DNA from 4 places in the Nonomuraea sp. H19 genome. Region 3 is predicted to be linked to each of the others. Evidence: riboswitches for the same ligand, from Rfam matches in the RefSeq annotation. Region 3 holds a riboswitch; each other region holds the start of a gene.
What was found. Region 3 has a riboswitch for cyclic di-AMP ahead of ACTMTI_RS15835 (C40 family peptidase). Riboswitches for the same ligand answer to the same signal wherever they lie in the genome.
Positions count from the first base shown of each region.

Region 1: it holds a riboswitch for cyclic di-AMP, as region 3 does, so the genes downstream of both, ACTMTI_RS12980 (C40 family peptidase) here and ACTMTI_RS15835 (C40 family peptidase) in region 3, are expected to answer to the same signal.
Region 2: it holds a riboswitch for cyclic di-AMP, as region 3 does, so the genes downstream of both, ACTMTI_RS12060 (hypothetical protein) here and ACTMTI_RS15835 (C40 family peptidase) in region 3, are expected to answer to the same signal.
Region 4: it holds a riboswitch for cyclic di-AMP, as region 3 does, so the genes downstream of both, ACTMTI_RS30810 (CHAP domain-containing protein) here and ACTMTI_RS15835 (C40 family peptidase) in region 3, are expected to answer to the same signal.

Region 1 is NZ_JBQHCV010000005.1:255,281-262,796, reverse strand. Features, by position in the region: gene ACTMTI_RS13000 (MFS transporter) at 1-795, opposite strand, end outside; gene ACTMTI_RS12995 (hypothetical protein) at 872-1,726, opposite strand; gene serA (phosphoglycerate dehydrogenase) at 1,966-3,555, shown strand; gene ACTMTI_RS12985 (class I SAM-dependent methyltransferase) at 3,965-4,780, opposite strand; gene ACTMTI_RS12980 (C40 family peptidase) at 4,839-5,246, opposite strand; cyclic di-AMP (ydaO/yuaA leader) riboswitch at 5,422-5,562, opposite strand; gene ACTMTI_RS12975 (3-isopropylmalate dehydrogenase) at 5,663-6,709, shown strand; gene ACTMTI_RS12970 (branched-chain amino acid aminotransferase) at 6,923-7,516, shown strand, end outside.
Region 2 is NZ_JBQHCV010000005.1:68,122-75,637, reverse strand. Features, by position in the region: gene ACTMTI_RS12080 (ABC transporter ATP-binding protein) at 1-60, shown strand, start outside; gene ACTMTI_RS12075 (ABC transporter permease) at 60-1,280, shown strand; gene ACTMTI_RS12070 (rod shape-determining protein) at 1,390-2,373, opposite strand; gene ACTMTI_RS12065 (DUF5302 domain-containing protein) at 2,716-2,916, shown strand; cyclic di-AMP (ydaO/yuaA leader) riboswitch at 3,083-3,218, shown strand; gene ACTMTI_RS12060 (hypothetical protein) at 3,391-4,173, shown strand; gene ACTMTI_RS12055 (alpha/beta fold hydrolase) at 4,218-5,063, shown strand; gene ACTMTI_RS12050 (DUF4032 domain-containing protein) at 5,077-6,285, opposite strand; gene ACTMTI_RS12045 (DUF885 domain-containing protein) at 6,308-7,516, shown strand, end outside.
Region 3 is NZ_JBQHCV010000006.1:368,431-375,946, forward strand. Features, by position in the region: gene ACTMTI_RS15825 (M48 family metallopeptidase) at 1-571, opposite strand, end outside; gene ACTMTI_RS15830 (hypothetical protein) at 658-1,434, opposite strand; gene ACTMTI_RS15835 (C40 family peptidase) at 1,722-2,231, opposite strand; cyclic di-AMP (ydaO/yuaA leader) riboswitch at 2,305-2,464, opposite strand; gene ACTMTI_RS15840 (NYN domain-containing protein) at 3,033-4,355, opposite strand; gene ACTMTI_RS15845 (phosphotransferase family protein) at 4,500-5,561, shown strand; gene ACTMTI_RS15850 (response regulator) at 5,565-6,227, opposite strand; gene ACTMTI_RS15855 (sensor histidine kinase) at 6,224-7,453, opposite strand.
Region 4 is NZ_JBQHCV010000015.1:56,884-64,399, forward strand. Features, by position in the region: gene ACTMTI_RS30800 (sigma-70 family RNA polymerase sigma factor) at 1-249, opposite strand, end outside; gene ACTMTI_RS30805 (hypothetical protein) at 351-1,436, opposite strand; cyclic di-AMP (ydaO/yuaA leader) riboswitch at 1,701-1,844, shown strand; gene ACTMTI_RS30810 (CHAP domain-containing protein) at 1,856-2,521, shown strand; gene ACTMTI_RS30815 (LuxR C-terminal-related transcriptional regulator) at 2,529-5,105, opposite strand; gene ACTMTI_RS30820 (hypothetical protein) at 5,186-6,259, shown strand; gene ACTMTI_RS30825 (TetR/AcrR family transcriptional regulator) at 6,425-7,009, shown strand; gene ACTMTI_RS30830 (alpha/beta fold hydrolase) at 7,006-7,516, shown strand, end outside.

The DNA.
Region 1 (7,516 bases), on a different contig from region 3:
GTAGGTGGCGAAGTAGGGCGCGGCGGCCAGCATCATGGAGACCGCGAGCATCTGCGTGCAGGCCAGCACGGTGAGCCACAGGAACGGCCGGTTGCCCTTGATCGCGGCGAACTGCTCGCGCCACCCGCCCCGGTCCGCCTCCGGCGCGCCGGTCATGGGAGCGCGGGCGGTGCCGAAGAAGGTGCCGAGCATGGCGGCGAGCAGAATGACCGCGATCATGCCCGCCATCAGCCGGTAGCTGCCGAGCGTGCCGTTCTCGCCCTCGCTCGTGGCGATGACCGGCGCGAGGACCCCGCTGATCGCGGTGGCCGCGCCGATGAACACCATCCGCCACTGCAGCAGCGAGGTGCGCTCGTGGTAGTCGTGCGTCATCTCGCCGGGCATCGTCTTGTACGGGACCTCGAACAGCGCGTACGCCGTCGCCATGGCCAGGAAGCAGAGGCCCACGTACGCGGCGGCCGGCACGCCGGTCAGCGACGGTCCCGCGAACACCAGGAAGAACGTGACCGGCAGCGTGCAGGCCCCGGCCAGCAGCCACGGCCGCCGCGGCCCCCAGCGGGAGGCGGTCCGGTCCGACCAGCGCCCGACCAGCGGGTTGATGATCAGATCCCAGATCTTGGGCGCGGTGACCACCACTCCGGCCAGCCACGCGGGCACCGCCAGGAAGTTGGTCATGTAGTAGAGCAGGAGCAGCCCGGGCACGGCGTTGACCGTGGCCGTGCAGAACGAGCCCACGCCATAACCCAGGCGCACGCCTGTGGGGACCGTGTGCGTGCCCACTGCCGATGTGATCATGCACTCATTGAAGCCGAGCGAGAGCTTGTCCGGGGAGGCCCAGTTTCCCCTGGGCCTCCGGCCGTACGCAGAGAGATCAGTCGCTCACATCGGCGCACACCACGTGGGCGCCGATCTCGATCATCCGGCGCTCGCTGCGCGCGTCGGCCACCCTGGCCATGAGGATCGGCGCCCCGCTGGCCGCGAACTGCGGGAGCCGGGCGCGTACCAGCCGGTGCAGGTCGCGGACGACGTCCTCGGCGGCCGACATGTGCACCTTGACGTGCAGCATGATGCCCGTGGCCCCGGACGCCGTGCGGGCCTCGGAGATCCACACGTGGTGCACCAGCGGGAAGTCCATGAGCAGCTGCCCGATCGCCTGCCGCAGCGCGGGCAGTATCGGGTGCGTGCAGCGCCGATACCCCGGGTCCACCTGCTGCATCGGCCCCGACAGATGCGGCCGCGGCGCGGGCACCCACGGGAACGAGGGCGCCTGCGGAGCAGGAGGAGCCACCTGGGCCAGCGCGGCACCGCGTGAGACGGTGGCCATCGCGCCCGTCGCGTAGGCGGCCGGCACCGCCCCCGACAGTACGGGCGTCGGTCCCGTGCGCGTCGTGGTGAGGAAGCGCTGGAGATCGTCGATGGGCACGGCCGCAGCGGCTGGTCCGGCCGCGTCGATCACGATCTCCCGCACGCCGGTGACGCGCTGGATGTCCAGGATGGTGTCGGCGTCGCAGGCCGACAGGGAATGGCTGCCGCGGTGCCTGGCGTACGTGGTGGGGCTGGTGTACCCCAACAGCACCCGGTCACCGGCTTGGGTCGTCCCGAGGACGACCGATCGATCTGGTCGCACTGCCACCAGGACACCGCCGTCGGCGAGGGCGCTCAGCAGGCGGTGAGGAGTGCCATGCTGGGCGAGCACGTCGGCAAGCGCAGGATTCCCGATGCTCATATGACGAACGATAGGTAGTTGCCCACGGCTTATCAGGCTAATGGCGAAGAATTCCCCCGATCAAGACAAAGATGGGAGCAGAGTGGGTGAGTTTCCCGTCGGCTGGGTACGCCGACCTGTCTCACATGGTGGGTCTCTCGTGAACGCGTTCACAAGCGCCGGATAGACTCTGTGGGACCGCCGGGGGATCCGTGCACGTGTCCCCCGAAGACCCGCCCGCACGCTAAGGATTCACGCCCGTGAACAAGCCCGTCGTTCTGGTCGCAGAGGAGCTGTCCGAGGCCGGCCTCGCCGTGCTCGGCGCCGATTTCGAGGTCCGCCACACCGACGGCGCCGACCGTTCCCAGTTGCTGCCCGCACTCGCCGATGTAGACGCGCTGATCGTCCGCTCCGCCACGCAGGTCGACGCCGAGGCCATCGCCGCGGCGCCCAAGCTGCGCGTCGTCGCCCGCGCCGGTGTCGGACTCGACAACGTCGACGTCGAAGCGGCCACCAAGGCCGGCGTCATGGTCGTCAACGCGCCCACCTCCAACATCACCAGCGCCGCCGAGCAGACCCTCGCCCTCATCCTGGCCAGCGCGCGCAACACGGCCCAGGCGCACGCCGCGCTGAAGAACGGGGAGTGGAAGCGGTCGAAATACACCGGTGTCGAGCTCGACGAGAAGGTCGTCGGCATCCTCGGCCTGGGCAAGATCGGCCAGCTCGTGGCGCAGCGGCTGCAGCCGTTCGGCGTCGAGCTGATCGCCTACGACCCCTACCTGCCGCCGGCTCGCGCCGCGCAGATGGGCGTCAAGCTGCTCAGCCTCGAAGAGGTGCTCAAGCAGGCCGACTTCATCACCGTGCACCTGCCCAAGTCCAAGGAGACCATCGGGCTGATCGGTGACAAGGAGCTGCACGAGGTCAAGCCGAACGTCCGCATCATCAACGTCGCGCGCGGCGGCATCGTGGACGAGGCCGCGCTCTACTCGGCGATCAAGGAGGGGCGCGTCGCGGGAGCGGGCCTGGACGTGTTCTCCAAGGAGCCGTGCACCGACAGCCCTCTGTTCGAGCTGGACCAGGTCGTGGCCACCCCGCACCTGGGCGCCTCCACCCACGAGGCCCAGGAGAAGGCCGGCACCCAGGTCGCGCGGAGCGTGAAGCTGGCGCTGGCCGGCGAGTTCGTGCCGGACGCCGTCAATGTCCAGGGCGGCGCCGTCGCAGAGGACGTCAAGCCGGGCCTGCCGCTGGCGGAGAAGCTGGGCCGGGTGTTCACCGCGCTGGCCGGCGAGGTCGCCACCAAGCTCGACGTCGAGGTGCGCGGCGAGATCGCCTCCCACGATGTGCGGGTGATCGAGCTGGCCGCGCTCAAGGGCGTGTTCGCCGGCGTGATCGAGGAGCAGGTCACGTACGTCAACGCGCCGCTGCTGGCCAAGGACCGCGGCGTCACCGTCGAGCTGGTGACCAGCTCCGAGAGCCCCGACTGGCGCAACGTGATCACCGTGCGCGGCGTGCTCGCCGACGGCCGCCACGTCTCGGTCTCCGGTACGCTCTCCGGTCCTCGCCAGATCACCAAGATCGTCGAGGTCAACGGCTACGAGATGGAGATCGAGCCGACGGCCCACCTGGCGTTCTTCACCTACGCCGACCGGCCCGGCATCGTCGGCGTGGTCGGCCGCCTTCTCGGCGAGCACAGCGTCAACATCGCCTCGATGCAGGTGGCCCGCGACGTCAAGGGCGGCAAGGCGCTGATCGCGCTGACCGTAGACTCGGCGATCCCGGCCGACGTCATCGAGCAGATCATGGCCGAGATCGGCGCGGAGAGCGGCCGCTCGGTGGACCTGGAGGACTGACCTCTCTGGGCGTAGAGCCGTCATCCGGAGCATTCCGGGTGGCGGCTTTTCTTGTCTCACCATGCGAGATGCTAGGACATCCAACGAGATGCCTCGGGTACTGTAACTACAAATGCGCCAGGTGTTCGTACTCATTACCTGCCGCGGCGGGGCCTGTTAGGGCAGGTCGACGACTCGCCGCGGGGTGGTGGCGTGTGTCGGCCGGTAAGTCCCATCCGATCCGGACCGTGAGATCAGGCCTTTTGGTCGGATTCGCGACCGGGGTCCGATATCCCCTTGGAACGCGCCCGCGAAACGAGATGAGAACCATGTACGAGATGTATGCCTGGAACCGCGCCGAAGAGCACGAGGACGAGGCCGCCGAGGCCGTCCAGACCGCGCTGGACCGCAGGGACAACGGCGGCGCCCCTCAGAATTCGAGCCGGTAGAACACCGCCGCCCGCTTCATCCCTGGCAGCGCCTTGGCGATCCGGGCGGCGATCCGGTGCGATGGCGGCAGGCGGTCGAACCCGTCGATGTCGAACGCGCTCACCGCGTTCAGGCAGCGCAGCCTCGGATGGATCGCCACCAGCTCGTCCGGGCCGTCGACACCCCACACCAGCGTGGCGCCGGCCTTGCGCACCGGCCTGTTGAGCTTCTGCATCCGAAGCCCGAGCCTGCTCACCGCGTCGAAGACGAGCCGGCCGCCGGGGAAGCGGCCCACGATCGCCCGGAGGAGGGCCCGGCCCCCGTCAGGATCGAGATAGTAGAGCAGGCCCTCGGCGACGACCAGCACCGGATGGTCGGCCGGGACCTGCTCCAGCCAGGTCAGGTCGGTGACCGATGAGCCGATCGTGTGGTAGCCGGGCGCCTCGGGGAACAGCCGCTCCCGCAGCTCGATGATCTCGGGGTAGTCCACGTCGTACCAGCGGACGGTGGGTGGCGGGGCCAGCCGGTGGAAGCGGGTGTCGAGGCCGCAGCCCAGGTGGAGCACGGTGGCCTCGGTGTGCGCGGCCAGGAACTCGGCCGCCCACCGGTCGATGAAGCGAGCCCTCAGCGCGACCGAGACGGCGAGGGCGGCGTTCATGCCGGTCTTGGAGAAGTCGTGATCGATGCGGTCGATCACCTCGGCGGCCATGTCGTCGCCGAGGATCGGATGCCCGGACCTCGCGTCCAGCGCCCGCCCGTGCAGAGTGGCGAGGAGCGTGGCCTTCTCCTCGGTGAGATGCACCTTCTCGGGTGGCATACCACCACGCTACGTCCGCGAGCGGCCCCGCGACGCGGAGCCGCTCGCGTCGCGCCTCCTACAGGGTCGCCGACTTGAGCATGGCGGGCGCCGGGGTGCGGCGCTGCTCCTTGAGTTCGGACCAGAGCCGTACGCCCTTGGGGTCGGGACGGACGGCGCCCACGAAAGAGTTCCTGCGCCAGCTGGTCAGGCGCTCCTCCTTGACCACGTCACCTGTGCGTGGCGCGTGGACCATGTGGCCGGGCCGGGAGATCATGCCCACGTGCCCGAGGTTGTGGAAGAAGACCAGATCGCCGGGCTTGAGGTCAGCCCAGCCGATTTTCTTGTCGAACGCTCCGTACTGCTGGCGCGCGGTGCGTGGCAGTTGGATCCCTGCCCGCTCGTACGCCCTGAGCATGAGCCCGGAGCAGTCATACCCGCGATTGCCGGTGCCGCCCCACACGTACGGGGTGCCGCGCTTGTGCATGGCGTACTTGAGGGCGATCTTCCAAGCGGGCTTGGGCGCGGGTTGTTCCTGGATGGGCTTGGCGTGAGAGCCGGTCGGAGTGATGGGGTCGTCGGTGGTCGCGGCCTGGGCTGGGGTGGCCAGGATGAGCCCGGCGGCGCCCGCCGCCAGGGCTATGGCGATGCGAGACAGGGGGGTGTCCTTCCATGCGGCCGACCGGGTTAGCTGACGGGCTCGGGCTTGGAAGCAGCCCTACGGCACGGGTGCCGATTCGCCCCAGGGAAAAGTGGGTCCCCGGCTCCACACAACGGCTGCGTGGATTAGGCTCGACGGACTCTAACGAAACGGTCAAAGAGGTGCAATACAGACAAAAAGCCGACGTCCGAAAAGTGAGATGATGTGTTCGTCAGTCGAGACGAGCCGGTAAGGTACCGCCCATGGAGTCGCGTAACATCCGCTTGGCCGTCATCCCCGGAGATGGCATCGGCACCGAAGTCGTGGCCGAAGGACTGAAGATCCTGGAAGCCGTCGGCACGAAGATCGAGCCAACCCACTACGACCTGGGAGCAGCCCGCTACCACCGCACCGGCGAGACGCTGCCGGACTCGGTGCTCGAAGAGCTGCGCGGCTATGACGCGATCCTGCTCGGCGCCGTGGGCGACCCCAGTGTGCCGCCGGGCATCCTCGAGCGCGACCTGCTGCTCCGCCTCCGGTTCGAGTTCGACCACTACGTCAACCTGCGCCCGGTCAAGCTGTTCCCCGGCGTGGAGACCCCGCTGGCCGACACGCCCGCCGAGGACATCGACATGATCGTCGTCCGCGAGGGCACCGAGGGCCTCTACGCGGGCACCGGCGGCGCCATGCGGCGCGGCACGCCCCACGAGATCGCCACCCAGGAGTCGCTCAACACCGCCTACGGCGTCGAGCGCGTGGTGCGTTACGCGTTCGAGAAGGCCATGACCCGGCCGCGCAAGAAGCTCACGCTCGTCCACAAGACCAACGTCCTGACCTACGCCGGCGACCTGTGGCAGCGCACGGTCAACCGCCTGGCGGAGGAATACCCCGAGGTCACGACCGACTACTCCCACATCGACGCGGCCTCGATGTTCTTCGTGACGCAGCCGGAGCGGTTCGACGTGGTCGTCACCGACAACCTGTTCGGCGACATCATCACCGACCTCGGCGCGGCCATCGCCGGTGGCATCGGCCTGGCCGCCAGTGGCAACATCAACCCTGAGCGGACCGCGCCCAGCATGTTCGAGCCGGTGCACGGCAGCGCGCCCGACATCGCCGGACAGGGCAAGGCAGACCCCACCGCGACCATCCTGTCGGTGGCCATGCTCCTCGACCACCTGGGCCTGCACACCGAGGCGGCCAAGGTCGAGCAGGCCGTCGCCGACGACATCGTGGAGCGCCTGGCCGGCTGGGCCGGCCGCACCACCCACGAGATCGGCGACGACATCACCGCGCGAGTATCCGGCTAGGACCGCCTAGCCCCGAAACGCGCCTGGTGGTCCGAAGAGGACTGCCAGGCGCTTTTTCGCGTCTGAACGGCTGAATTACCCCATAGGCCGCTTGCCATCCCATATAGCGAGACAATAGGAAGTACGAGCTGCCCCCGAGCGGCTGCCGCGCAGTCGCACATCCAGCAGTTTTCGGTAGATTTCGCAGAAGTCGTAGAGAGAAGGACCGCCGTCATGACCATCGCTCAGAAGCTCAGCTTCGACGTGCAGCTATCCGACCACGCTCGCACCGCGGCCGAGCGCGAGCAGGTACTGGCGAACCCTGGTTTCGGGCAGACCTTCACCGATCACATGATCTCCATCGACTACACCGACGGCCGGGGCTGGCACGACGCCAGGCTCATGCCGTACGGCCCGCTCTCTCTCGACCCCGCCACCTCGGTCTTCCACTACGCCCAGGAGCTTTTCGAGGGCCTCAAGGCCTATCGCCAGCTCGCCGGCTCGATCGTGATGTTCCGCCCGTACTCGAACGCCACCCGCTTCAACCGCTCGGCCGCCCGCATGGCCATGCCGGAGCTGCCCGAGGAGACGTTCGTGGAGTCGCTGGAGCTGCTCGTCGAGACCGACAAGGAGTGGGTGCCCACCACCGAGGGGCACAGCCTCTACCTGCGCCCCTTCATGATCGCCACGCAGGCGGGGCTCGGCGTCAACTATCCGTCGAAGACGTACAAGTACATGGTCATCGCCTCGCCTGCGGCCTCGTACTTCACCGGTGGCATCAAGCCCGTGTCGGTCTGGCTGTCCACCGAGTACACCCGGGCCGCCCCC
Region 2 (7,516 bases), on a different contig from region 3:
ATCATCGCGGACTCCGCGAACGTCCCCTTGCCGGAGCCCGCCGAATCAGGGGTGGCGTGATGGCCGTCACAGAGGTGCGGCGTCCCCGGCTGTCCCCGGCCAGGATGCGGCCGGGCGACGTGCTGCGGGTCGGCGCGGTCGGCCTGCGCACGCGGCCGCTGCGGGCGTTCCTGTCCGCGCTCGGCATCGCCATCGGCATCGCCGCCATGGTCGCCGTGGTCGGGCTCTCGTCCTCCTCGGGCGCCGAGCTCGACCGTACGCTGTCCGCGCTCGGCACCAACCTGCTCACCGTCTCGTCCGGCACCACGCTCACGGGCGAGGCGGCCCAGATGCCGAAGGACGCCGAGGCGATGATCGAGCGGATCGGCCCCGTCGAGGCGGCCTCGGCGATCGGGAAGGTCTCCGAGGCCAAGGTCTACCGGTCCGAGCAGATCCCCGAGGCCCAGACCGGCGGCCTCAACACGTACGCCGCCCGCCTCGACCTGCCCGCCACCGTGGGCGCGACGCTGCGCAGCGGCACGTGGCTCAACCAGGCCACCGAACGTTATCCGGCCGCCGTGCTCGGCTCGTCCGCGGCCCAGCGCCTCGGCGTCGGCTCGGTGAGCGCGGACACGCAGGTCATCGTCGGGGGCATCCGGTTCAGCGTCGTCGGCGTGCTGAATCCGGTGGCCCTCGCCACCGACCTGGACAGCGGCGTGCTGGTCGGCTGGCCGGTGGCGGAGGACCGGCTGGACTTCGACGGACACCCGACCACGCTCTACACCCGCTCGGAAGAGGCCAAGCTGGAGGCGGTACGCCAGGTGCTGGCCGGCACCGCCAACCCGGAGGCGCCGAACGAGGTGGACGTCTCCCGCCCGTCCGACGCGCTGGCCGCCAAGCAGGCGACCAGTCAGGCGTTCGCCAACCTCCTGCTGGGCGTGGGCGCGGTGGCCCTGCTCGTGGGCGGCGTCGGCGTGGCCAACACCATGGTCATCTCAGTGCTGGAACGCCGCGCGGAGATCGGCCTGCGCCGCTCGCTGGGCGCGACCCGCGGCCAGATCCGCACCCAGTTCCTGGCCGAGTCGCTGCTGCTGTCGGCCATGGGCGGGGGCGGCGGGATCCTTCTGGGCACCGCGGTCACCATGGGGTACGCGTTCTACAGCGGCTGGCCCTCCGTGGTGCCCGCCTGGGCCACCGTCGGCGGGCTGGCGGCGACGCTGGCCATCGGCGCCGCGGCCGGGCTCTACCCGGCCATCCGGGCCTCCCGGCTGTCCCCGACCGAGGCGCTGTCCACGCCCTAGCCCCCCTTACGGCGCCACGGCACGCGGCATGCTGTGGCGCTATCCGGCGGCCGGACAGCAGGTGGTCTTGCCGACGATCCGGACCTCCGGCCCTGAACGCAGCATCCTGTCACGTGCGCACCTTGGCCCGCCGATCCGCGCGCAGCCGATCACTGAGCTTCGCGATCAGCCCCAGATCGTCCACGCACTGCCCGAGACCGAGCACCACGGACTCCGGGGGCCGCTCCGCCCGCCGTACCGGCATGCACAGCCCGGTACGCAGCCGCCGCGCCAGCCCGCGCAGCAGCGCCCCGCCTCCGACCAGTACCGCGCCCCGTTCCCCGAGGTCGGTGGCCAGTTCGTCGGGGCAGCGCTCCATGGTGTCGAGCGCCGCCCGCACGATGGACTCGACCGGCTGTCTGGTGGCCTCGTAGATCCTCTGTACGGGCACCCGTTCCGTGCGTTCGGCGCCGGTGTGCGGGTCGCGGCCGTGGATCAGCACCTGCCGGTGCAGCGGTTTCCACTGCGGGCCCGCGCGCCGCTTGGCGGCCTCCGCCTCGCCCTCGTCGATCAGCAGCCCGTGGTCGTGCTCGATCAGGGAGGCGATCGACCGGTTCATGGCGTGGCCGCCGCCGGGCGCCCTGCCGGCCGCGACCAGCTCCCCGTGCGAGAGGATCGCGACCCTGGCGGAGTCGCGCCCGATGTCGATGACCATCCGCCCGGCGTGGTCGTCGACCGGCACGCCCGCGCCGAGCGCCGCCGCCAGTGCGTGCGGGATCAGCAGAACCCCGCGCGCCTCGACCTCGAAAGCCAGGTCACGCAGCGCCGCGCGCTCGATCGCGTCGGCGTCGTCGGGCACGGCCATGACCATGCGCGGCCTGGCGAACGGATGCCGGTGCACCTTGCGCAGGAAGTGCCTGATCATGCGCTGGGCGAGCACGCCGTCGACCGGCAGGCCGCCCTTGATCGGCCAACACGGCTCGCCGCGGGCCGCCTCCGCGCCGTACCCGAGGATCCTGCCCGTGTCGCGGTCGCGCAGGACGGCCGACGGTTCGTCGAGCACGATGCCCTTGCCCTTGACGTAGATCCGGGTGCGCGCGGCCCCGAGATCCATCGCCAGATCATGGCCCAGGAGGCTCATCGCCGGACCGGGGGGTCGACCATCATGTCCGGATCCATTTCCCGACCCGCCCCAACACAACACCAGGAACAGAACGATTCCGCTTTACGTCAGATCGGCGGCACCCTCTACACCTCGACGGTCACCGCGGAGGCGGCCCTGATCATCCTGTCGCTCCCTGGTGGCGGGGGCCGTGATCGCCCTGGTGGCGCTGGTGGCGATGCCGAGCGAGCGGTTGGAGGCGCCCGCCGCGCGGGCGGACAGGGTCGAGGCCGGTTTCGCGTCATAAGCGGGGTCATGCGAAGCTGTGATAGTCCCAACACCACGGAGGTCCTCATGGCGGAAACACCGGAGCCGGAAGTCAGCGAAACTCCCGAGGACGAGATGAAGCGCAAGTTCCGTGAAGCGCTGGAGCGCAAGCGCAACCAGCACGCCGGAGCGGGCGCGGGTGGCAAGGACGTCGACCCATCGAAGATCCACGGGGCGCACGGTCCGGCTGCGAATAAAAGATCGTTCAGACGCAAGAGCGGCGGCTGAGACTGGGATCTAGAAGGGGGTACGGCGTGCCGTGCCCCCTTTTTCTTTGCCGACGAAGGTAGATCTTTATCCCGCTTCATGACGGTTCGATTGCGTTTGTCCATATTTGGCGGTTACAGTATCGCCCATTACCAGCCGGTGGCATGGACCTTACCCAGGAGGGACCAGCCGGTTGGCGCCGAATCCCGATCAGTCGGGAACCGGGGACCCAAATCCCCTGGGGTGAATCCGGCCGCGTGCCGGTAGGGCAGCTCCACGCCCGAACCCGTCAGCTAACCCGGTAGGCGAGATGGAGAGGACATAGATGTATCACCGCGTCGTACCCCCAGACAGCGTAGTGCTGACCGCCTGCTGAGCGGCCTGTTCCCCCCAGCCCTTCCGCGCTCCGCGTAGCGACCGCTCGGCGATCTGCCCGGCTACGCCTTTTCAGCGAGCGTGCGTCCCTTTGTCCCCTCGCGAAGGACTCACTACCTCATGTCTGCTCGTTTTGGCCTGCGTGCCCTCGCCCTGCTCACCGCCTCCACCGTCGGCGCGCTCACCATCGCCGGCACGGCCTGCGCCGACAACGAAGAAAAGGTACTGCTCAAGGGCTCGACCACGGCGTCCTACTTCTGGGACGACGCCTCCGGCCGCGCCGGCGACACCGGACTGCCTGCCAGCGGCAAGCCCATGCAGAAGGGGCTGGCGGCAAGTCCGAGCTGGCCGCTGCTCACCGAGGGCTACGTCATCTACAAGGGCAAGAAGCTGCCCTTCTTCGTCGGCGACCGCGGGCCCGGCACGCCCTCCAACAACGGCATCATGCTGGACCTGGACGCCAAGACGTTCGCCGAGCTGACCGGTGGCACGTTCAACCCCGACACCCTCCACGTCGACGGCATCGGCGGCCAGGGCCACATCGACGTGGACTACGTCATCACCAAGTGGGGCGAGGGCCTCGGCAAGAAGAACTACCCGGTCCCCTTCTCCTCCCGCGCCTGGGCCAGGCGGGACAACAACCCGGCCGAGCCCCCGAAGGTGATGGCCGAGAAGAAGTCGGCCAAGCGGGACGACAACCCGGCTGAGCTCGCTCAGCCCGTGGCCGAGAAGAAGCCCGCGGGTGTCAAGGCCGTGGCGGCCGCTCCTCCGGGCGAGGCGGAGGAGTCCAGCACCGTGGGCCTGTCCTTCGCGGCCGGCGCCCTGGTCCTGGTGGGCGGCGGCGCGGTACTCGGTGGCGCGGCGCTCGGTAGCGAGCGCATCCGCAAGTTCGTCAAGCGCTGATCAGCCCTTTACGGGCCGGAGACCAGAATGTCATTCTGGTCTCCGTGACCACCCGCGTAGCCGCGAACGGCATCGAAATCGCCTACGAGAGCTTCGGCTCGCCCACAGGACGGCCGCTGCTCCTGATCATGGGACTAGGCGCCCAGCTCGTCCACTGGGACGAAGAGTTCTGTGAGCTCCTGGTGGAGCAGGGACACCACGTCGTGCGGTTCGACAACCGCGACGCGGGCCTCTCCACGCACCTCCACGACCACGGCGCGCCCATGATGGGGGCGCCGGCGCCGTACCTGCTGGACGACCTGGCCGACGACGCGGCCGGGCTCATGGACGCGCTCGGCTGGCCCGCCGCCCACATGGTCGGCGCGTCGATGGGCGGGATGATCGCCCAGACGCTGGCCATCCGGCATCCCTCCCGAGTGCTGTCCCTTACCTCGATCATGTCGACGCCGGGCGCGGCGGTCGCCGCGCCCACCGAGGCGGCGATGGCCGTGTTGATGGCCGAGCCGGCCGCCGACCGCGCCGGCGTGCTCGCGCAGGCGCTGCGAACCTGGGCGGTCATCGGCTCGCCCGGCTACGAGCTCGATCGCGAGCGGATCACCATGATGGCCGGGCTCGCCTACGACCGATGCTTCGATCCGGCGGGCACGGCGAGGCAGCTCGCCGCCATCATGGCCTCGGGCGATCGCACGGAGCCGCTCGCGGGGGTGACCGTTCCCGCACTCGTGCTGCACGGTGAGGCGGACCAGCTCGTCCCCGTCGCGGCCGGTCACGCCACGGCCGCGGCCATCCCCGGCGCCAGGCTGGTGACCTATCCGGGCATGGGACACGATCTCCCGCGTCCCCTCTGGCCCGACATCGTGGCCGAGATCACCAAGCTGACCGGTCCCTGAGCCGGGGGACCGCCTACTGAGAAGCCTCGTTGGGCAGCAATGCCTTCTCGTCGGGCTTGTGCACGAGCACGTGGTCCACGTACGACTTCACCGCCGTGCCCAGCCCGACGTCGGCGTTCTCCTGCTCCGACAGGTACCAGCGGTGGTCGAGGATCTCGTGGAACAGCTGCGCGGGCTCCAGCTTCCCGCGCAGCTCCGCGGGGATGGCCTCGACCGTCGGCTGGAACACCTCCGCCAGCCACCGGTGCGCCACGATCGCCTCGTCCTCGTGCCGCAGCCCCTTGGCCACCCGGTAGCCGTCGAGGTCGTTGAGCAGCCGCCGCGCCTGGTTCTCCTCCACGTCCAGCCCGGTCAGCCGGAGCAGCCGCCGCTGGTGGTGGCCGGCGTCGACGACCTTCGGCCGGACGATCAGCCGCCCGGTGCCGACCTTGCGCCGCACCATCATCTCGGCCACGTCGAAGCCCAGCAGGTTGAGCCGCCTGATGCGCTGCTCCACGCGGTGCCAGTCCACCTCCTCGATGATCTCGCTCTGGTTGATCTCGTCCCACAGGCGGTGGTAGCGGGAGACGACGTCCTCGGCGGTGTCCATGGGGTCGATCGACGGGTGCAGCAGCCCACCGGCCTCCAGGTCGAGCATCTCGCCGAAGATGTTCGTGTGGGCGATGTCGATGTCGCCGAGCCGCTGGCCCTCGCTGACCATCGGATGCATCTCGCCGGTCTCGGCGTCCACCAGGTACGCCGCGAAGGCCCCCGCGTCCCTGCGGAAGAGCGTGTTGGACAGCGAGCAGTCGCCCCAGTAGAAGCCGTTCAGGTGCAACCGCACCAGCAGCACGGCCAGCGCGTCCAGCAGCCGGGTGAGCGTGTCGGGGCGCAGCGTGCCGGACATGACGGCGCGGTAGGGGAGCGAGAACTGCAGGTGCCTGGTGATCAGCGCGGCGTCCAGGCCCTCGTCGCGGCCGGTGACGTAGGCGACGGGCTCCACGGCGGGCGCGTCCAGCCGGGCCAGGTCCCATAGCAGCTGGTATTCGCGCTTGGCGAAGCGCTCGCCGATCTCCTTGATCGCGTACACCTTGCCGGAGAGCCGCGCGAACCGCACGACGTGCCGCGAGATGCCCCGCGGCAGATCTACCAAATGATGCTCCGGCCAGTCCTTCAGAGGGACGTCCCATGGGAGGCGGATGAGGTCGGGGTCACCGAGCGCGCCAGTGATCTGCAAAGGCATTACCTCAGGATATGGTGCATCGGTGGACGAGTTTCTCAAGTGGTACTTTTCCGACCGTCCCGTCGTCGCCAGCTTCTTGGGGGCCGACGGCTACGATCACACCCTCGGTGACTTCACCGCCACCGCCTGGGCCGCCCGAGAGCGCGAGGAAACCCGCTGGCTCGAACGCCTGTCGGCGGCCGAGGCCGCCACACTGGACGACGCGATCGACAGGGACCTTGTCCTCTCCCAGCTGAGGGGCTCGGTCGCGCTCGCGTCCTGGCCCGACTGGCGCCGCGATCCCGCCGTCTACCTATCGGCGATCTTCAGCTCGATGTACACGCCGTTCCAGCGCCGGCTCAAGCCGGAGCCCGAGCTGGTCTCGGCCGCCGTCTCCCGGCTGGCCGAGGTGCCCGGCGTGCTGGCCGCCTGCCGTACGAACCTGGACCCGGACCTGGCGGCGCCGCTGCTGATCCAGCGCGGGCTCGGCCAGGCGCGCACCGGCCGCAACTTCCTCACCCGCACGATCCCGGGCATGGTCGAGGACCCGGAGCTGCGCGCTCGGCTGGCCGCCGCCGCCGAACCGGCCGCGCAGGCGTTCGACGAGCTGGTGACGTTCCTGGAGGGCTTCACCTGCGGCGGCACCTGGCGGATGGGGGAGAAGCTCTACTCCACGCTGCTGCGCGAGCGCGAGCTGCTCGGGTACGGCGCCGCCGAGCTGCACGAGAAGGGCAAGGCCGCCTGGGCCGACCTGGACGCCCGGATGCGCCAGGTCGCGGTCCAGGTCAACGGCACGCACGACTGGCGGGCCGCGATGGAGTCCCTCATGGACGACCACCCGCCGACGCTGGCCGACATGCGCGCCGAGTACGAGGCCGAGACTTTGCGCGCCAGGGAGTTCGTCAGGGAGCGGGACCTGGTCACGTTCGCCGGCGGCGAGGAGTGCCACGTGCTGCCGTCGGCCGAGTACACCCGTCCCGTCCTGTCCGTCGCCCACTACCTGGCGCCGCCGCCGCTGAGCAGCTCGCGCACCGGCGTGTTCTTCGTCCCGTACACGCCTGACGACTTCACCCCCGAGCAGGTACGCCAGCGCCTGCGGACCAACTCGCGGGCCCAGATGCCGTCGATCGCGGTCCACGAGGCCTACCCCGGGCATCACTGGCACCTGTCGTACATGGCGGGCAATCCCCGTACGGTCAGGAAGGTCTTCCGCACGGCGTACTTCACCGAGGGCTGGGCCCTCTACGTCGAG
Region 3 (7,516 bases):
ACGTCACCACCGTCAGCGCGAACGCCCCCGCGGCGGCCGGAATCCACCAGCGCCTGACCTTGCGGGCCAGCGCCACGAGCGCCAGCAGCATCAGGCAGAGCAGGAACGTCTCCACGCCGATGTTCTTGAGCCGGTCGGCGGCCCAGCCCGCCCAGTCCTGGGTGGACAGGCCGTAGTCGCGCAGCAGCGTCTCGAACCAGATCCCGAGCGGCCACCTGATCACCTCACTGATCGCGGTGATGACCACGACGCCCAGGATCACCCGCACCCACCAGGGGCCGCGCAGCCGGCCCAGGACCTTGGCGCCGAACGGGGTGGCCACCAGCAATCCCGCGAAGATGATCGTGAGCGCGAGCGACAGGTAGCCCGGCAGGCTGGTGGCCGCGTCGAACGCCTTCGCGCGGGCGATCTCGGCCGCGCTGAAGTCACGGGCGGGATCGGGCGGCCCCGAGGCCAGCACCCGCCACGGCGTGCTGAACGCGGCCACGGCCACGATCACGACGCCCAGCAGCACCAGCGCCACCCCTGCGGGCCTCCGCGGCCGCCCGTCGCCGCCGTCCTCTCCGGCCATGCTCCCCCTATGCTCCCGGTCCACGGGATCCCCCGGATCCGGATCCCCCGTCGAGACTCCTCCCTGTGTCACATCCTCCGCCTCTCTTACGCGAGCCGATCCCGTACGTAGTCGCGCCACCGTTCCGTCAGCGTGGCCGTGGAGAGCCCGAGCGAGGCGAGCGCCCGGTCGACGCCGGCCGCCTGGGCATCACGGTAGAGCCTCACCAGCGTCTCCTCACCGAACCGGTCGGCGAGGAAGCGACACGCCAGCCACGCCTCCTGGTACGCCCGTGCGAGCCGTATGGGGTCGCGGCCGTCCGCGGCGAATGCGGCCGGTCCCGGCAATCCGGGCGGCAACCGCCCAGCCCGCACCTCGGCGGCCAGCTCAGCGGCGGCGATCCGCACGGGCAGCCCGGCGTCCCGATAGCCCACGTAGTCGGCGAACCCCTCATAAAGCCAGGGAGGCAGCCGATCGGTGCCCGCCACGACGTGGGTGAGCTCATGCGTGAGAACGACGTCCTTGCCGATGGCATTGAGCCTGGCGAAGACCTCGGGAACGACGATCACCCTGCCGCCGTCGGCCACCGCCGCCAGCCCGTCGAACCTTCCGGCCCCGGCCAGCCGAGCCGCCTCCGCCGCGGAGTCCGGGACGACGACCAGCGGCCGCACGCTCCGGCGGAGAACGTCCGAGACCCGCCGCCCGGCGGTGTCGGCCCGCCGCGCCAGCTCCTCGAGCTCACCGCGCGGCGCACGGTGACCGACGACGACGGAACGCGCCCCATGCGCCACGACCACACCGTCGCGCCACAGGCCACGCGCTTCAGGGGGGAGAACGGGGGGTTCGGGGGCGCTGCCGGGGACGAGGAGCAGGAGAACGGCCATCGCAGCTCGTCGGCTCACCCGCTCGGACACGCTGCCCGATCGTAGTCGGCCGCCGACCTGGATCGCGCACGAAGGCCAGGCGGCGGACCATGGCGATGGCCCGCTGTGCGCCGTTGCGGCGGCTCGCCACGTGCGGGTCAGCGGGCGTCTTCCTGGAGGCCGCCGGCCACGTGCGGCGGGTGGCGTGCCGTTGGCTTGCCGTACGAGAAGGGAGAACCCCAGCGCACGACGGCGAGGGAGGTGCGGGGAAAGACAGAGCCCCGCCCGAGATCGGGCGGGGCTGTGAATTAAATACCGGGGCGAACCGCGCCGACGAACGACGACTTGCGCCATCCGCTCAGCTTGACGATTTGCACCCGATAGCCTGTCCGCGGCGAGTGGATCATCTTGCCGTTGCCGACATACATGCCCACGTGGCCGAGCCCGCTGAAGAACAGCAGGTCGCCTGGCTGGAGGTTCTTCCAGGAGACCTTCCGCTTGATGCGGGCGAACTGGCTTGCCGCCACGCGCGGGAGCTTCACTCCGGCCTTTTTCCAGGCGTACTGGGTGAGACCGGAACAATCGAACGAGCCGGGGCCGTCGGCGCCGTAACGGTACGGGTCACCGATCTGCTTCTTGGCCACGGCGATGGCCTTGCTGGCCCTTTCCTTCTGCCGAGCGATCCTGGCCGCCGCCGCGGACTTGGCCGATTTGGCGGTGGTCGCCGCCTTGGCCGTGGTGGCGGTGGTGGCCGAATCGCTCGTCGCCGCCCGCGCCGTTGGGGCATGGAGGATCAGACCTCCGGCCGTCACGGTCATCGTGAGCGCTACTCCGCTCAGGGCAAGGCGGGACAGACGGGGGTTTTGCAGGGAGGTAGACAGGATTTCTCCTTGAGTCTTCCACGAACGCCTACCGGGTTAGCTGACGGATTCGGGCCTGGAAGTCGCCCTACGGCGCGTTACGCGCCGATTCACCCCTGATCCCTGGGGAAGGGATCCATGGTTCCCCGGCTCCGTGCCTCCTGGCTGCACGGACTCGGCAGATCGCCGCCTCATTGAGGTGTCTATATGGGGATGTCGGCGGCGACCGACGGATCTCTATCTGATTCACATCGGGTGACCGATGCCGGTTCGCGACGGCATGGGTTGTCGCCGCGAGGCCAGAAGCTACGCCGAGAGGTCAAGGTTCGGCAAAACGCCAGTCAGGTTGTAAAGATCAGATAACGGGGCCAGTAAGGAAGGAAATCCCTGCTGGAACACCAGGTTTCGTTATGCAAATGTGACCCTGGTCACAATTCCTGGCGCAGGGGTTTGTAAGGTCCCAGATTGTCGCTTTTGTCACACTTTTCGCGCCGCCACCCTGAGCCCCGGCTCCCCCCTTCCGCCGGGCTGGCGCGAGTGTGCAAAGAGGAGAAGATGAGCCGGCGTCGGCAATGCGTGGCCGTTGAAGACCGAAATCACCCATCCTTGGACCCGGAAACGGGCCAGGATGGCAAGAGACGCTACGGGCGGACGGCGCCGATGATGGTGCTGCCGTAGTCGGAAAGCTTGACGACCTTGATGACGCCGCCCGTCAGCGGCGGCTGCGCCAGGTGCGCGGCCACCGGCACCCTCCGTTATTCAGGCCCGGCCCAGCCTGCGCAGCAGCAGAGCGGACGGAACGGGTCTGGCTCCCATCCGCATGACGGACTCGGCCACCTCGCGGTCCGACGACACCACGGCGATGGCCCGGCCGGGCGGCTCAGCGCGTACGAGCTGGCGGATGAGGTCGTCGGCGATCTCCCCCGGCGCGCTGAACAGCACGCGCACCCCCCGCGGCGCCACCACCTGGACGGGGGCGTTGAGCTCGGCGCCGTCGAACACCACGGTCACCTCGACCCTGGTCTGCGCGACCAGCCCGCCGAGCCCGGTCATCAGCCGGTTGCGCTGGTCGGCGAGCGTGAGCGTGCCGTAACCGGTTTTCGTGACGTTGTAGCCGTCGATGATCAGGTGCACCTGCGGCACGGCCAGAATCTGGTCGAGGAGCTGCGGGTCGTCGTCGGCCAGTGCCCGCGCGGGCACTCCGCGCACGCCGGGACGCTCCCCGGTGATCGCCGCGACCGAGTCGGCGGGCCGGCTGATCGTCGTGGGCAGGGCGAGCTCCCTGCGCAGTCCCGCGGAGGCGTCCTGCAGCGCGTCGAGCAGCACCCTGATGCGGGCGTCCTCGATGCTCCGGCCCTCACGGGCGGCCCGGCGCGAGGCTTCGAGCTGCCTTTCCACGTCGGCCAGCCGCTCGCGCAGCCGCCGCAGCTCGGCCTCGCCGGCACTGCCCGCGGCCGAGGCGGCGGTTCTGGCCTCCTCGGCCGCGTGCTCCATCTCCTCGGCCCGCGCCAGCGCGGCCTTGGCGCGCTCGCGGGCGTCGTGCAGCTTACGTCGTAGATCGGAGTTTTCCGCGCGGGCGAGCTTGATCTGCTCGCGCAGCCGGTCGGCCTCCTCCTTGGCGGCGCTCTTCTGCGCGGTGAGCTGCTCGCGCAGCCGCGAGACCACCTCCTCGCGCTCCGACCCCTCGGCCGCCGCGGCCGACTGCTCCAGGTCGGTGCGGGCGGCCTCGATCATCTCCGCCCAGCCGGGCGGCCGGGTGAGGTACGCAGCCGCGGCCACCAGCACGGGGTCGGCGGCGGGCGGCACGTTGCCGTCGGCCAGCGAGGCTACGAGCTCGGGCCACCCGGCGGCCACCGACTCGGCGACCAGCTCGCGGAACTTCTTGTCGTTCTCCAGCTGCGCGGCGATGGGCGCACTGCCCAGTTTGGCGCGTTTGCGCGGGTCGAATTTCGCGATGCCACGCAACGGCTGCGGGATGGAGACAGCGGGCATCGACCCGAGAACCTGAGCCGCCAGGTCGACCACGTTGAGCCGCACCTGCTCGGGAAGCGGGCGAGACAGGCCTTCACCCGCTGAACTCATCCCACTTGTCCCTTCGTGACATGCCCTTTCAGACAAGGGTACGGCTGTTGCGTACCTGACCATAACGGTCGCCCATGTATGGACGAGCGCTTGGTTGGCGAGGTACGACTGTCCCGGGGGCAGCAGCTCACCGGGAGGCCCACCGTGTCCGAGCAGATGCGTACTTCCACCCGCGACCTGGAAGAACTCCGCGAGCAGGTGAGCGGATGGCTCCGCGGCAGGGTCGGCACGGACGCCGCGGTGTCCGAACTGTCCCGGCCGCTGAGCAACGGCATGTCGAGCGAGACCCTGTTCTTCACCGCCACCTGGGGTGGGGCGCGAACGCGCTGTGTAGCAAGACTGGCACCTGCGGAGGAAGCCGTTCCGGTATTCCCTTCGTATGATTTGCGGGCGCAGTTCGAAATAATGCGCCTGGCCAGGGAAAAAGCTGGGATTCCAGCGCCCAGGGCCCTCTGGTTCGAGCCGGATCCCCGCCCGCTCGGCACGCCGTTCTTCGTCATGGAGCGAGCCGACGGCGAGGTGCCGCCGGACGTGATGCCGTACACGTTCGGCGGCTGGCTCTGCGACGCGGCGCCCGAGGACCAGCGCAGGCTGCAGGATGCCGCCGTGGGGATCCTCGCGGCGCTGCACGAAACCCGCTTCACCCCAGAGGAGCTGTCCGTGCTCGGGGCGGGCGGCCTGCGGGCGCACGTCGACAGGCAGCGCGCCTATTACGAGTGGGCGCACGGCGAGCGGCGCATCCCGCTGCTGGAGCGGGCCTTCCACTGGCTGGAGGCACACTGGCCCGCCGATCCGGGGCCCGATGTGCTGTGCTGGGGCGACGCCAGGATCGGGAACCTGATGTTCCAGGACTTCGCTCCCGTCGCGGTGCTCGACTGGGAGATGGCCGCGGTGGGTCCGCGCGAGCTGGACCTGTCCTGGATGATCTTTCTGCACCGGTTCTTCCAGGACCTCACGGTCGCCCTGGAGCTGCCTGGCATGCCGGGCTTCATGCGGCGCGAGGACGTCTGCTCCAAATATCGCGAATTATCGGGCTATGAGCCCCGCGACATGGACTTCTACGAGATGTACGCCGCCCTCCGGCACGGGATCATCATGGCCCGGGTGTGGCAGCGCAGGATCCACTTCGGCGAGCAGCCCGTCCCGGACGACCCCGACGACCTGGTGCTGCACCGGGCCACGATCGAGCAGTTGCTGAAAGGATGAGGGTCAGGCGCCGGCGTCGTAGACCAGCAGCGCCACCTGGACCCGGTTGTTGAGGTCCAGTTTGGTCAGGATGCGCGACACGTGCGCCTTGACCGTGGGCACGCTCATGTAGAGCTCCCGCGCGATCTCGGCGTTGGACCTGCCCTGCCCCACGGCCAGCGCCACCTCGCGCTCGCGCACGCTGAGCCGGTCGAGCAGCTTCCTGGCCCGGTCCGTACGCTCCCCCGCCCCGCCGTCGGCCACGTGCGTGATGAGCTGCCGCGTCACCGCCGGCGACAGGATCGGCTCCCCCGCGGCCACCTTCCTGATGGCCTGCACCAGGTCGCCCGGCGCGATGTCCTTCAGCAGGAACCCGGCCGCCCCCGCCCGCAGCGCCCGCAGCACCTGCGCGTCGGCGTGGAACGTGGTCAGCACCACGACCTCCGGCGGCGCCGCGGTGGCACGCAGCGCCTCCGTGGCGGTGAGCCCGTCGACGCCCGGCATGCGGATGTCCATCAGCACCACGTCGGGCCGGTGCTCGGCCACCAGGGGCGGCACCTCGGACCCGTCGCCGGCCTCGGCCACGATCTCGATGTCGGCCGCGCCGCCCAGGATCATCGTCAGCCCGGCCCGCACCATGGCGTCGTCGTCCACGATCAGCAACCTGATCGTCCCCGCGCTCGTCATGCGTCCTCCCGGGCGATCTCCACCGGCCACGGTAACCAGGCGCGTACCACGAACTCCCCTTCCGGCGTCGGACCGTGCTCCAGTTGCCCGCCGGCCAGCTCCGCCCGCTCCGTCAGCCCGATGAGCCCGGCCTTGGCCCCCGGGATGCGCAGGAGGTGACGGGACCAGAGCGGGTTGCGTACCTCCACCGCCAGCCCCTTGCCGCGCTCACCCGACACGGTGACGATCACCGGCGCCCCGTCCGCGTGCTTGCGCGCGTTGGTGAGCGCCTCCTGGACGATGCGGTAGAGGTTGCGGCCCAGCCCTTCCGGGGCGTCGTGGCCGGCCCGCTGGTCGAGCCGCACGTCCATGCCGGCCTGCCGGCACTCCTCGACCAGCGTGGGCAGGTCGGCGAGGGTGGGCTGCGGCCGGTCCGGCACCGTGTCGTCCCCGTCCGAGCGCGCGTGGCGCAGCACGCCGATCACCTCGCGCAGGTCCTGTAAGGCCAGGTGGGCGTTGGTCCTGATGGCTCCCGCCGCCTTGGCGATCTCGCCCGCGGGCGCGTCGGGGCGGAACTCCAGCGCGCCGGCGTGCAGGCTGAGCATCGAGATCCGGTGCGCGAGCACGTCGTGCATCTCCCTCGCGATCCGCTCCCGCTCCATCCGCTTGGCCTCCTCGGCGGCGATCTCGGCGCGCTGCCTGAGCGACCAGATGAGCTGCCGCCTGGCCCTGATCACGATCCCCCACGCGAACACGGTCAGCACGATCGCCACCCCGAGTGCGGCCGCCGTCGCGCGGGACATGTCATCCTGTGGCCGGAGGGCGATGTACGGGGCCAGGGTGACGAGGGACAGCAGCGTGATCGGCCCGGAGATCTTGAACGGCCGGTGCACCGCCACGGTGAACAACGCCACGGTCGTCGCGCCACCGACCAGCTCAAGGTAGGACGAGAGCGCGGTCGTCACCAGCGCCAGCCCGACCGGCCAGCGCCGCCGCAGCCAGACCGCCGCGCACGCCAGCGCGCCCACGACCTGCTCGATCGCCATGAGCAGCTCGGGCTCGTCCGTCATCTCCTCAAGGGACAGCAGCGTGAGGCCGCACGCCAGCAGGAACACGGCGATGTCGACGATCCAGTCGCGCGTCGAGCGCCGCACCCGGCGGCCCTCGCGGCCGTCGCCGAGCAGCACCGACGGCAGCGCCCACCGATATTCGGGGACGAGACCGTTTTCTCCCCGCACTCCTGTCACGTACACCGAGACTAGGCCCTGCCATGGGCTCGGCGACACCGACCAAAGTCGATGTCTCCCGAG
Region 4 (7,516 bases), on a different contig from region 3:
CTGGTTCATGGTGATGGCGACCAGCCACGACCTGAAGCTCTCCGGGGCCCGCAGTCCCGCCAGTCCTGAGACGGCCCTCGCCATGGTCTCCTGGACCACGTCGTCCACGTCGGGATGGCCGTCGAGCGCCCGGCCCGCGATGTTGTACACCAGCGGCAGGTAGCGCCGGACCAACTCGTCGATCGCCCGGGGGTCGCCGGACCTGGCGGCCAGCACGGTCTCGATCGCGTCGGACGGCTGCGCGTACATCCATCACCTCGATCTCTCGTCCCGCAGTCAGGAGACGGAGGGCCGCGGCAACAGATAACCAGAAATCACCCAAATAACTGAAATCCGTCACGTATCTGACGTCACCTGGGCGGTGCTGACCGCGTTTCTGCTGAGGGAGGTCCGCTCGGGCCGGGATCGGCCGACGTACGGTGCAGTCTGATGCCGAGCACGGAGGAGGCCACCAGGACGGCGCCCGCGATCATCACGATGAGCGAGCCGCCGACTACGCCGCCGGTCCAGTGCCAGATCGCCTCCGGCACGGCCAGGGTGAACCCGACCACTCCTGCCACGAGCAGCACCCACGCCCGTTCCCACCGGTACAGCACCAGACACCCCACGGCCACGGCGAACGTCAGCCCGTACGCCCAGGCCGTGGTCTCGTACCCGATCGCCTGCTGGCCGCCGACCAGGGCGATGGCGGCGCCGAGTCCGAGCCCCAGCCGCCGTTGCGCGATCACGCCGGTCAGCACCAGCGCGGTCCAGAGCACGCCGAGGGCGACGAGGGACACCCCGGCGGCCGGTACGGAGCCGCCGGTGATCTCGTCGGCGAGCGAACCGGTGGCCAGCGCGGCGAAGCCCGCGCACGCCAGCGCCCCGGGTACGGCGGGCGACACGACGTACCCGGCCACGGCCACGATCAGGCCGGCCACGGCCGCCACGGTGAGCCGATGATCGCCGGCGATCTCGCCCGCGGCCAGCGCGGCCGTTCCCGAGGCCAGCGCCAGCGCCACCGAACCGGACCGCGCCCGCACGGTGTTCCCGTGCGCCAGCGCCACCGAACCGGATCGCGCCCGCACGATGTTCCCGTGCGCCTGCGCCACCGAACCGGGCCGCACCCGTCCGGTGTCCCAGTGCGCCGGCAGGGCGGTTCCCCGTGGCCGGATGCCGCGCAGCGCGAGTCCGGCGGCGAGCAGCGCCGCCGTCGTGGCCAGCAGGATCGCGATCTGCGCCGGCCGGGCCAGGTCCGTCCACGACGTCCTCACGAGGGAGGCCGCTCCCGCCAGGAGCAGGCCGCCTCCGACGTACCCGGCCACCTCCGCCCACCGCGCCTGCGCGGGCCGTCGCGCCCCCTCGTCGAGCGCCTCCCGTACGGCCGTGGCCTGCCCGCTGGAGAGCACGCCTTCGCGCACGAGCCGCTGCAGCACTTCGTCGCGGGTCTTGCTCACCTCGTCCCCCTTCACATCCGGCGTCACCAGCCCCCTACCCGGCTGACGGAGCCATGCTGAAACCCGGTCAAAGGTAAAGAATTGCTCCCACAATCCCTTGCCAGACAAGGGATTTCGAGGCGGTTCTCCAAACCCGACTTGCACTCCGCTATGTGTATTTCTTACCTTTGAGGACTCGGGGCGCACCAATGCCGCTTTTTGCCGGCGTGCGTCCTAGATCTGCCGAGACCGTGATCTACCTGCGCAGGCGGCATGCCCGCAGCGTGGACACGGCCGCCGAATCCGCGATGTAAGCGGAACCGGGGACCCATTCCGTTGGGGTGAATCGGAATATCCGTATGGACTTCCGTAGGGCACTTCCACGCCCGAACCCGTCAGCTAACCCGGTAGGCGGCATGGAAGCAAGGAGCAATCCCAGTATGACCAAGAACGTACTTTCCCGTGCCTTCAAGCCGGTGAACATCTCCCGGCTCGCCGCCGGAGCGGCCGGAGCGGCCGTCGCCGCCACGTTCCTCGCCGGAACCCCCGCCTTCGCCGCGGACGGCCAGGGCGACCGTATGCCCGGCGCCCAGACCTCCCCGCAGCGCCCCCGTGACGTCACGGCCGACACCGTGGTGAAGGTCGCCGAGTCCCAGGTGGGCGTGACCGAGAACGCGGCGGGCGGTGGGACGCCGTTCCACAAGTGGTACATGTCCTCGCCTCGCGCGAAGGAGACCGCCGCCCGTGACGGTGGCAGCATCCAGGCGTACGCGAACGCGCCGTGGTGCGCCATGTTCCTCTCCTGGGTCGGCGAGAAGACCGGCGCCCGCCCCACCATGGGCTGGGACGCCTACACCATCACCTGGGCCCAGTGGTTCAAGGGCCAAGGGCATTGGGGCTCCGTGGCCAAGCCGGGCGCCGTCGTCTACTTCTCCTGGGACGACAAGAGCATCGGCAGCATCGACCACGTGGGCCTGGTCAAGAAGGACAACCGCGACGGCACGATCACCACGATCGAGGGCAACACCGGCAACGGCAAGGTGGAAGAGCGGGTCCGCCCCGCGTCCCATGTCGTCGGCTACGGCTACCCGCAGTACAAGGGCTGACGCCCGGTCATCCCGGCTCGGGGAGATGCAGGATCTTCGCCAGCTCGTCGCGCCCGCTGATCCCGGTCCGTTCGTAGACCTGGACGAGGGTGTTGGCGACGGTGCGCCTGGAAAGCACCAGCCGGTCGGCGATGTCCGGGTTGCTCAGGCCGGCCGCGGCGAGGTGCGCGATCTGGCGCTGCCTGGGCGTCAGCTGTGGCGCGGCCAGGCCGGTCAACGCGGGCGTGTGCGCGTCCTCGCACTGGCGAGCCAGCATCCAGGCCCTGGTCTCCGCCGCCCGCTGCGCCCTGCGCAGTCCGTCACCGCGGTACGCGGCCGCGGCCTGGGCGGCGGCTTCGGCGGCGGCCAGCGGCAGGCCGAGGCTCTCCAGCGACAGCGACACCGCCTCCAGCTCACCGGCGTCGCCGGCCAGAGCGGCACGGGCGTGGCGGGCGAAGACCGGGGCCAGCTCGCCCTCGAAGGTCCGGGCCAGCGCGGTGAGCCGGTCGGCCACCCGCCCGCCGGCACCGAGCCTGACGACGTCGTACAGCGCGAACAGCTCGTAGGCGGGCAGGTCCCGCGCCGCGTCCGCGGTCTCGAGCGCCGCCTCGATCCCGCCCGCGACGTCCCCCTCGGCGGCCAGCGTCCACGGCCGCACCAGCAGGAAGGCGAATTCCGGCAGGTGCCCGACGCGCAGCACGAACTCGTCGGCGAGCCGCAGGGTGGCCCGCATGGCGGGCAGGTCGCCGGTCAGCGCGTACGCCTGGCCGAGCTCGGCCAGGCACAGCCCCGCGTGGAGCGTACGCCCGCGCAGCCGCACGGCCGCCTGCCTGCCCATGCGGATGGCCTCGCTCATCCGGCCGCGCAGCCGGCACGTCCGGGCGCGCCACGCGCCGAAGGTGACGAGCGCGCGGTCCCACCCGGCGTAGTCCTCGCCGATGCGGTAGCCGATGCCGGCGTACCGCTCGGCCGCCGTCAGGTCGCCCGCCACCATGGCGGCGAAGGCGCCCGCCTCGGCCAGCGCCGCCTGGATCGACGGCAGCCCGTCGGGCAGGCGGCCGATGCGGTCGAGCGCCTCGTCCACCAAGGCCATGGCCTGCCGGCCACGCCCCTCGTGGGCCAGCACGAACGACTCCATCGCGGCCAGCCCGACCGACACCCGCGTGCCTGACGGGCCGATGCCGCGGATCTGCTCCATCGTCGTCCTGGCCTGGGCGAACCTCCCCATCAGATGCTCGATCGAGGTCCTGATGATCAGCACGCCCTGCCGCGACCCGCGGTCCGTCATGGCCGCCGCCGCGGCGGTCAGCGCGGCGCGCGCCTCCTCCTCCCGGCCGAACCCCCAGAACAGGTTGAGCGCTCGCACGGCCTCGTACTCGGCGCGTACCGGGTCGTCCATCGGCTCGCCGGCCAGGCAGCGCAGCACCTCCCCGGCCTCCTCGAAACGGTCGGCGTAGTTGAGCACGGTGGCCAGCGGCAGCCCGGCCGCGATCCCGCCGCCGGCGGCCAGCGCGGCCCGGCCGAGCCGGGCGGCCAGCTCCAGGTCCCGGACGTTCCGCGCGATGTGGCAGGCCCTGATGAGCAGGTCAGGGTCGTCGGCGGTGCCGCCGTCCAGCCGCCAGACCGCGATCCGCAGCAGCTTCTCCGCGGTCGGCGGACCGGCCTGTTCGGCGGCGTCGGCCAGCCAGGTCAGCACCTCGCGCCGGCGGAGCGCGCCGCAGCCGGCGCGGATCACCTCGCCGTAGAGCGGGTGCGCGAGCCGTACCGACAGATCTTGGCCGGACACCGTCACGAGCTGGCGGTCTTCCAGCCGCCGCACGGTCAGCGGCGAGGAGAGCGCGGTCAGCGCCGCGGCGGAGAGCGGCTCGCCGTACGCGATCAGCTCCAGCACGGCGCGCTCCTCCGCCGAGATGTCACCGATGCGGCTCTCGATCAGCTCGCGCAACCGCGTCGTCACCGGGATCTCGCCCTGCCAGCGCCAGATCCCGCGCCGCTCGACGAGCCCGCCGCCCGCCTCCCCGGCCAGGACGAGCTCGCGCAGGAACAGCGCGTTGCCGTCGCTGACGCGCCACAGCCGTCGGACGGTGGCCGCCTCGACCTGCCCGCCGAGCGTGGCGGCGAGGATTTGGCCGGCCTCGTCGGCCGTCAGCGGGTCCAGGTCCAGGCGCGGCAGCAGATCGTCCTTCCACAGCGCGGTCACCGCGTCGGGCGCGCGCTCCCCGGCGCGTACGGTGACCAGGACCCGGGCCTGGCCGCCCGCCACCAGGTGGTGGACGAGCGCGGCGGAGACCGCGTCCAGCAAGTGGGCGTCGTCCACGAGGAGCACCCGATGCTCGCCCGCGACGGCGTCGGCGGCCCAGCGCAGCACGTTCCCCCCGGGCGGCCGGGCCGGCAGCAGGTGGGCCATCGCGCCCAGCGGGACGCCCGAGGCGGCGGCCGTCGCCAGCACCCTGGCCACGCCGTTCGCATCGCGTACCGCCTCGGCCGCCAGCCGGCTCTTGCCCACGCCCGCCGGACCGGCCAGAACGGCTCCTCCGGCCTCCATCGCCGACTGGATGGCCGCCAGCTGAGAGGCTCGGCCTGCGAAGGGCCACAAGGGACGCACATGGGGATGGTAAGGCCGCGCGCCCACTTGAGTAAGGCATGCTCTGGTCAGGACATCACCGCGGCGGACAGGGTGGGGCCATGACCTCGATCTTGTCCACCGCCGACCTCACGCCCCTCGTGCGCCGATGCCTCCGCCAAGACGCCGCTGAGGTCGAGTCGTTCCAGGTGGAGCCCATACCGCACGTTGTGGGCACGCCCTCCACCGGCGGCCTGCGCCGGGTCAGCGGCACCACGACAGGCGGGCGCCGGTGGTCGTTCTTCGTCAAGTCCATCCACTCCGTACGCCACTGGCCGCACCTGCACCTCGTCCCCGAGGCCACCCGGGAGGCGTTCATCGCCGAGTTCCCCTGGCGCACCGAGGCCGAGGTGTACGCCGCCGCGCCGCCGCTCCCGGCCGGGATGCGGCTGCCGCGCCTGTTCCTCGTCGACGACCTCGGCGACGACCGCCTCGACCTGTGGCTGGAAGACGTGCCCGCCCTGCCCGTCGCATGGGACCCGCCCAGGTACGCCGCCGCGGCCCGGCTCCTCGGCAGGTTCGCGGGCATGCACGTGGTGGACGGGCCGGGCACCGCACTGCGGACGTACGTCGCCAACCGGGTCATGGGCCACGCGCTGCCCGCGCTACGCGATCCGGACCTCTGGAAGCACCCCCTGGTCGCGCCGCACGCCGACAGCCTGCTCCGCATGGATCTGGACACCCTGGGTCACCGCATCCCCGCCCTGCTGGACACGATCGACGGCCTGCCGCACACCATGGCCCACGGCGATGCCAGCCCGCAGAACCTGCTCGTGCCCGCCGACGCCCCCGAGGAATTCGTCGCCATCGACTGGGGCTGGCAGGATCCCGCGCCGATCGGCTTCGACCTCGGCCAGCTCCTCGTCGGTCTCGCTCACCAGGGCCTCACCGAACCGGGCGAGCTGCCCGCGATCCACCGTACGATCCAGCGCGCGTACGCGCTCGGCCTCGCCGGCGAGGGCGTGCCGGCCGACCACCTGGCCACCGGTTACACCACCACGCTGGTGCTGCGCAGCGCCTTCACCGCGATCCCCCTCGAACTGCTCGGCGAGCCCGTCACCGACGACCTGCACGAGCTGTTCCGCAAGCGCATCGGCCTGGCCCGGTTCATCGCCGACCTCGGCCTCGCCCTGTGACCGTCACCTGTCATGCGTCCGCGGCATGATCAGTGCCGCTTTGGGGGCCCAGGGGCTGCCCGGCCGCGGCGCTCCCGGGCCCCCCGGCCGAAGCGCCTGCTCCGTGCGCTGCCCGCCAAGGGATATACTGTGAACAAATAACTGATTTGTTCATATGGAGATAGTATGCCGCCGGCGTTCTCGGAGGAAGAGCGGGCGCGGATCATCGAGCAGTTGCTCGACACCGCCGCCCGCCTCTTCTCCACTCAGGGCCTGCGCAAGACATCCCTGGAAGAGCTGACCGCTCCCGCGGGCATCGCCAAATCCTCGCTCTACGCCTTCTTCGCCTCCAAGGAGGACCTCTACTTCGAGGCCATGCTGCGCGAGAGCGAGCAGGTGCGGCGGCGCGTGATCGACGAAGGCCTCAACCGCGGCACCGACACCCGCGACGCGCTGCGGCGCTTCCTGCGTGCCACGGTCGCCGAACTCGACACCAACCCGCTCTACCGGCGCCTGATGTCCCACCCCCAGGAGATGGCCGCGGTCGCCGCCAAGCTCACCCCCGAGCGGATGGCCGCCGCCGAGGGCGGCCCGATGGCCGCCCTGCTCCAGTTCCTCAGCACTCATCTGGAAGGCGACCCCCAGGTCCTGCTCGGCGTGCTGCGCGCGGTCCTGCTCACTCCGCTGCACGCCGAACACCTGGGCGCCGGCATCTATCCAGCCGTGATGGACCGCCTGATCGACGCGGTCACCGAAGGGATCACCTCATGATGAACGGCCTGCCGTACCTGTCAGCCGGTGCGGGACCACCTCTGGTCGTCCTGCTCTACACTCCGCAAGCGGCCAACCCGACGGGCCTGGCGCGCTGGTCCACGATGCGGATGGTACGACCGTTCAGCAAGCACTTCACCGTCTACGTCGTCAACCGGCCACCCGGGCTGCCACCGGCCACGACGATGGCCGACCTCGCCGCGGTCTACGCGCAAGCATTGACAGCCACCTTCGAGGGCCCGGTGAACACGCTGGCCATCTCCACCGGCGGCTCCATCGCCCTCCAACTCGCCGCCGACCATCCCGGCCTGGTCGACCGCCTGGTCCTGGCCGGCACGGCCGCCACCCTCGGCCCTGCCGGCAGGCGGGCCCAGCGCACCTACATCGAACGCGCACGCCAAGGCAGGCGGCCGAGTCCCGCGCTGGCGGAGATCGTCACCGAATCGGAAATCGGCCGGCGACTGCTCAAAGGCCTGCTGTGGCTGTCGGACAGCGGCCGGCAGGACC